DNA from 3 places in the Corynebacterium sp. SA-MJD20WY100 genome. Region 2 is predicted to be linked to each of the others. Evidence: predicted binding sites of a transcription regulator. Region 2 holds the regulator's gene; each other region holds the start of a gene.

Region 1 (2,270 bases), on a different contig from region 2:
GTGGAAGACGAGGTCGCTGTAGAGAAAGTACAACGACAGCAGACTGTCGAGAATGAGTCGGTCACGGTTGCCGACGGGATAGTAGTCGAGCAGGGCACGGCCCAGCTCGGCCGGAGCGAGCTCGGTGAGTTCCAGTGCTTCGGCGGTGACGCGGATTGCGCCCTTCTCGCGATCGAGGACGAGAAGCTGCATGTTGGCAAGGTTCTCAATCATGATGCCGGCCACGGCGATCGTGTGATGCTCGCACAGTGGCACAGGGTGGACGGAGCGAATGATCCGGGCGGCGTCGTCGAAGGAGAGCGGCGGGTGGGGCTCCTCTTTGAGGCGCAGGGTGGGGGCCATGCGCACAATCTTCTTCACGGCCCGTCCCACGGTAGCCGCACCGGAGTCGGAGAGGCCGAACTGCTCGGTGGAGACGAAGGCGCCCACGAGTGCATCGAGCCCTGGGATGTCGAGCTGATCTGCGAGGAAAGCGGGCACGGATGTTCCGGCCTTTGCGGCGGTGATGGCGGCGTCTTCGAATTGCTCCGTCTTCCAGAACGGCAGTGCGGGTCCCGGCGTGGCACGGGCGAGCTCGAACTGGGGGCTTGCCTGGAGCTCGCCCGTGATGACGACGCTGCGCACAGCGTCCGTGAGCGTCACGAGCTTAGCGCGCCGGGGGTCTGCGTCGGAGATGCGAATTTGCTTGATCGACCGAGTGCCCAGGACTCGCTCACAGGTGTCGAGCTGCTCATCGGTGAGCTTCGTGCCCTTCTTCTGCACGGCCTTGATGATGCCCTGGACGGTGTACCAATCGTCAAACGACGTGCCCGGAGGCGGCGTTGCGCCACAGGCATCGACGAGCACGGCCCGGCGGTGCATGCGGTGAGAGTACTGCAGGTGCTCAACCTCGATGGTCCACTCCTCTCCCGGTCCGCCCTCATAGCGGATCACGGCATCCGTTTCGAGGGCCTCAATGATGCAGTCGTAGGACTCGGGATTATGGAAGTTGTAGGGGTCATCGGACAACGAAGTGGGTTCGACCTCGAAATAGTGGAAACCCGTAGCGTCGAAGTTGAAGGCTGCGCAGATGAGGTGGTGGAGATCGTCGAAGGTCGTGGCCTCCGGGACGATGAGAGTGCGGGACAGAGTTTCGTAGGAGTTGATGGACGTGAGAGTAATCATGTGAGAAATCATGGCCGCGATACTACAAAGAAAGGCGACATAGACGTTCTACCTGGGGAAATGAGAAAATCGGCTATCGAGTGTTGCCCAATACATTGTGCAACGAGGTTCCCAGCGATGTGAGCGGGTACCCCTGAGCAGGCGTTTTCCAATTTGGCATTCGCTAATTCGAAAGTATTGACGAACGCCGACGGGGGTGAATATGCTGGATTGCGTTAACTCTCGAACACCTAATCTAACGCCTTGATGGGGTAGCCTCTCATGACCACCGTTCCACCAGACAGCCCGAACCACCCGCCCGACGCATACTTCGCACCACTGAACCCGTTGAGTCCCGGATACGACTACTTCACCGAATCCAACCGCCTGTTCTGGACGACGATGCACGCGGTCCTTCCCACCGACGACGATGACACGGACCTGGCCTACGCCCGCCTGTCGCGCATCCTGGGTATCTCACGCCGCCGCGCCGAAAAGAACTACTACGGTGTGACCGCCATGGCCGGGCTTCCCCAGCTCACCGCCGCACACGAAGCCACCTGGATGCTCGACGACGAACGCCTTGACGTCATCGGCCAGCAACTCCTCGACGTCGCCGCCGACCTCCTCCCCCTTATCGACGACGCCCTTGTGGCCCTTTTTACCCCCACCGCCAAGAACCAGGAACTGCCCACCTGCAACCACATTGAAAAGACCATCCGCGACATCCTCAACCAGTACTACGACCTCACGGAAGAAAACCCCGACAAGAACAAGGACGAAGACGGCACCCGCTACCGTATGACTCACCACGGCCAGCGCTCCCACCTCGGCCTGGACATGGACGCCCTCGACGCCGAAGCGCTCGACGCCCACGTGCGCAAGTACGCCGACGCCCACAACGTCTCCCATACCAAGGCCCTGCTCGAACTGGTCTTCAACGGCGCAACCACCACCGTGGTCATCAATGTCTTCAAGTCCGACGCTCACTCCCTGGCCTACCTGCCCGAGCACGGCTTCATCGACCCGACGAAGTCCACCCACCCGATCGTCATTCGCAACCTCGAACCCGGCCGCACCGACGCCTACGTCCCCACGGATGTCATCCGCGCGTTTATCGAAGCACG
Region 2 (2,270 bases):
CCTCTCCACGGTGCCGCAGCGACCACGGCCACCTGTGCGGCCATGGGTGCGGTACGGATTCGATGTCCCAGTGTAGCGCCCTGCCCTCGCGGGCCCTATTTACTTATGTCTCGCTTGCGAACGTCCCCGGCATGCCGCGCCGTGACGTCCCCAAGCGGAGCTTTCCCTACCTCCCCCGTAACCAAGCGGCCTAACGTGCAACGTTGACGGCGGCCATTTCTGCCTGCGGCGCCATATCCGCACCAGTCATGGTCTCTTCCGCGGCGCCTCCGCCGAAGACGATGGTGAAGAAGAGCGCTGCTCCAAACACAGCACCGAGCACCGCGCCGCCGCGCAACGAGTCCCTCTCCTCCGTGTTCGAAACGTCAACACGAGCAGTGCGAGGACGCACGGATGCTGGTCCATGACCGCTCCGGCGTTCGATATCTAGCGTTCGAACGCTCCCGCCGTAGGCACCAGTTCGACGTGGAGTACGATGCCCCGCCGGAACATCCCACACGGCCGCCGGCGGCACGACTGCGGCGGAGTGATTGTCAACCAAAGACGAGGTACGAGCCGCGAAGCGAGTAGTGTTCAATGCGATAGCCATGAGAGAGTCCTTTCGTCGTGTGCGGCCATCATACGAAGCGGTAAGAACATGTTCGAAAGTTGGTCGCTGTTATGTTCGAATTAGTTGCTATGTTCGATTTATAGCAAGCTTTCGAAAATTTGTCCACAAATCGCGCAAATTTCTCGAACATCCGTGCTTAGCGTGCTAAAAATAGAGGGGAAGCCATTTCATGGCAGTCGCGCGTCTCGGGCACGACTCGGAGGTAGCACCGCGGCGGATCACGTTCCCCGCCCAGCCTTCTTCCGGCTCGTTCCTATACGCCTAGTCCGTATCCGCACGTTCGTCCCGCCCATCGACCACACGACTTTCCGCCCCACCCAAAGGAGCCTTGAACCCATGCCCCGCAAGTCAGCAAAAAATACCGGCAAGCCCGACGTTTCCACGCTGAGCGAACGCCAGCGTCGCATCCTCGAAGTCATCAGCGACGCAGTCCTGCTGCGCGGTTATCCGCCGAGCATTCGCGAGATTGGTGACGCTACCGGACTACAGTCCACCTCATCCGTGGCCTACCAGCTCAAGCAGCTGGAGGAAAAGGGATTTTTGCGCCGTGACCCGAACAAGCCGCGCGCGGTGGACGTTCGCCACCTCCACGATCAGAAGAAGAAGCCGGGCCCTGCACCGAAGTCTGCGGACACACAGCCGGTTCCGCCGGAGGCCTCGGGAGTAAGCTACGTGCCGGTCGTCGGCCGCATTGCCGCGGGCGCCCCCATCACGGCAGAGGAAAACGTGGACACGTACTTCCCCATGCCGGACGAGATTGTCGGCTCCGGGGATCTGTACATGCTCCAGGTCGTCGGCGAGTCCATGAAGGACGCGGGCATCCTCGATGGCGACTGGGTCATCGTTCACTCGCAGTCCACCGCCGAGGAAGGCGACTTTGTCGCAGCATTGTTGGGTGGCGATGAAGCGACGGTCAAGGAATTTCACCGTGACTCTACCGGCGTGTGGCTGTTGCCGCACAATGATGACTTTGACCCCATCGACGGCACTCATGCCACCATTATGGGCAAGGTCGTGTCCGTTTTCCGCAAGATTTAATCGGATAACCTTTTACGCGCCAAGGGTGGGATTACCCACCCTTTTCTCGTGTTTTTTACCCCTTAATTGGGGCGAAACCTGCATGGACGCTCATCACAGATTGACGTCCGGACACAGCCGAAATCCCATGTAGAACAATTTTTAGGGGCGATGTGGCGCATACCTCAATGTGAGATTAGATCCGAACGCCTTTGTTTTACGCGTGTTTTGGGACAATAGCCATATATCCCCATAAGGCAACGCGACCGCAGCAATGCAGTGCACCGCGCCGCACCAGCCCCCGGCTCCCCGCCGAGGCCTGCGCAGCACTGCCCCTCTTCGTTGCACCACGCGTTGACCGGAATTGTCCCCGAGTAAAAGAAGTGATGCCGCCATGTACGCTGAGGAGCGCCGCCGTCAGATTGCTTCGTTGACCGCCGTCGAAGGGCGCGTCAACGTCACCGAACTTTCCGAGAGATTCGATGTCACCGCGGAGACCATTCGACGCGACTTAGCGGTGCTCGACCGCGATGGCGTCGTCCACCGCGTTCACGGCGGCGCTGTTGCTTCCCAGTCTTTCCAGACCGCGGAGTTTACCCTCGACGCACGCTCACGCTCCGCGTCAACCGCCAAGTCGGCCATC
Region 3 (2,270 bases), on a different contig from region 2:
GTGGCCGTGGTAGCAACCATCAAACTTGAGGACCTTAGAACGGCCCGTAAAACCGCGGGCCAGACGCACGGCGGACATGGTGGCCTCCGTGCCGGAGTTGACCATGCGGACCTTCTCCGCAGCGGTGCGCTCGACGATAGCCTCGGCGAGCAGGGCCTCACCCTCCGTGGGCGCGCCGAAGGACAGGCCATCCACGGCCGCCTTCTGCACGGCCTCGACAATCTCCGGGTGTGCGTTGCCGTGAATCATGGGGCCGTAAGAGCTCACCAAATCGACGTACTCGTTACCGTCCACGTCCCACAGGCGCGAGCCCTTGCCCCGTGCGATAACGCGGGCTTGACCGCCCACCGAACCGTACGCGCGGACCGGCGAATTCACGCCGCCGGGGATGACTTGGGAGGAACGCTCGAACCACTGCTGGGACTGGGAGATATTAGGCATGGGAATCATTGTAACTATTTAAGCGCCATACGAAAGTCTGATATTGCCGCCGCGTCTCACCTCGCTTAATCTGGGGTCACACACTGTCACATACCCGGGGGGATATCGTGCTCACACGCACCGTCACTTTTTCTGCCGTTACCGCTCTCACCTTGTCCTTGTGCGCCTGCGCTGCACCTGCGCCGTCGCTCGCACCGCGCCACACCACCACGCCCGTCTTCGCCGAATGGACGCCCTCTCTTTCTCCCACTCCCCTGCGCCCGCGTCCTTCCGCACCCCCACCCACGCTTTCCGATGCCCCTTCTCCCACCCTCGCGCACACATCCACGTCTGCACCGGTCCGCACATCTGCGCCGGCCCTTTCGACGCCTCCGCCCGCCCCGGCTCCGGCTCCGGCTCCTGCGCCGAAGCCCGCACGCCCCAAGGCTCCCGCGCTCCCTCACATGCCCGAACTTCCTGCCCTGCCCACCGTCCCCACCTTGCCGCCGCCACCTCCCGCTCCGACCCTGCCGCCGCTTCCTGCGCCGCCCACCCTGCCGCAACCTACTCTGCCGCCACCACCCCAAATGCCGAACATCCCTGCGCTTCCTGCCCCCCGCATGCCAGACCACCTGAACTTCACATAACCGCTGTTCAACGCATATACATGCGTTCATGTTGACCCCCTATTTTAGAGTGGCATTCGTACGTTAGTTCCCCTCCTTCATATCTCTCCCGGAGCCGAATCATGACGACCGCCACCACTACTTGCACCCCGCCCACCCGTTTCTACGCTCCCACCAACCCCGACTGCCCCGAGACCCGCGAAGCCGCCCGCATGCGCCGCGAAGAATTCGCATTCTGGGAAAAGCATCTCCCGGAGCCCTCTCTCGACATCGATCTCGTCCTGCGCCGCCTTCAGGCCATCACGGGCAAGGATCTCACCGAAATCAATAACTACATCTCCGCCCTCTACCGCCTGCGCGAGCTGCCCAAGCTGGCTGCCCTCCAGGCAAAGTATTTCTTGCTCGACTTCAATCGTCTCATCGGCATTGACAAGGCGCTCGACCGCCTCGGCGTCGCACCGCAGTTCCTCTACGACCAGGTCGATCAGGCGCTCATCGACTACCTCACGCCCCGGCGCGCCAACCAACATCTGCCCACGCGCGCCAATATCGTGCGCCGGGTCCGCGAAATCATCACGGCGCTCGATGACACCATCGCCATGCGCAAGGGGCACAAGAAGCGCCGCTTCCGCTCCGATTCCGAATTCATCTCCCTCGAGGTCGAGGAAGAAACCCGCGCCATCATCGACCAGCAGGTCCGCGAGATGGCCAAGGAGCTCGGCGTCCCGCTTGCCGATGCCGCCGTGGCGCTGCTTACTGGCGCCGTCAAGCCCACCGCGCACGTCATCCTCCACACGTACCGCGCGACGGACGTGGAATTCGCGCCCACCTTCATCGAGGGCTATGGCACGACGTTAGAAAATCTAACGCCCACCGTGGTTCGCGACGAGTCCCAGGTCGAGGAGTCTTGTTCGTACAAGACACCGGACGTCATGGCGAAATTCATCGAGGGCCGCGACGGCACGTGTCGCTTCCCTGGATGCAAGCGCCCCGCACACACGTGTCAGAAGGATCATTGCGTCGATTTTTCTGACGGTGGCCCCACGCACCCGTCGAACCTGTTCTCCTTTTGCCAGCATCACCACAATATGAAGACGGACGGGCGTTTCTATTACATCCCGCACCCGGAAACGGGCGACCTTGTCTTCCTCTTCGAGGACGGCACCTGGGAAATCACGGAGCCCTCGGGCCCGCTCTCGCCCAAGCAGAAGCACTGGGTCCAGT

Evidence for each region. Region 2 encodes LexA, which represses DNA repair genes until DNA is damaged. Its sites were predicted from a motif close to CGAACANNTGTTCG; they were not measured.
Region 1: a site for LexA is predicted at 1,388-1,401, ahead of ABJ196_RS05055 (HNH endonuclease signature motif containing protein). Genes of this name have one in related genera too.
Region 3: a site for LexA is predicted at 1,012-1,025, ahead of ABJ196_RS00590 (HNH endonuclease signature motif containing protein). Genes of this name have one in related genera too.

What each region holds. Positions count from the first base shown of each region.
Region 1 is NZ_JBCJKS010000006.1:92,640-94,909, forward strand. Features, by position in the region: gene ABJ196_RS05050 (plasmid pRiA4b ORF-3 family protein) at 1-1,176, opposite strand, end outside; gene ABJ196_RS05055 (HNH endonuclease signature motif containing protein) at 1,426-2,270, shown strand, end outside.
Region 2 is NZ_JBCJKS010000011.1:5,815-8,084, forward strand. Features, by position in the region: gene ABJ196_RS07250 (hypothetical protein) at 191-391, opposite strand; gene lexA (transcriptional repressor LexA) at 947-1,648, shown strand; gene ABJ196_RS07260 (DeoR/GlpR family DNA-binding transcription regulator) at 2,022-2,270, shown strand, end outside.
Region 3 is NZ_JBCJKS010000001.1:116,465-118,734, forward strand. Features, by position in the region: gene hemL (glutamate-1-semialdehyde 2,1-aminomutase) at 1-441, opposite strand, end outside; gene ABJ196_RS00590 (HNH endonuclease signature motif containing protein) at 1,169-2,270, shown strand, end outside.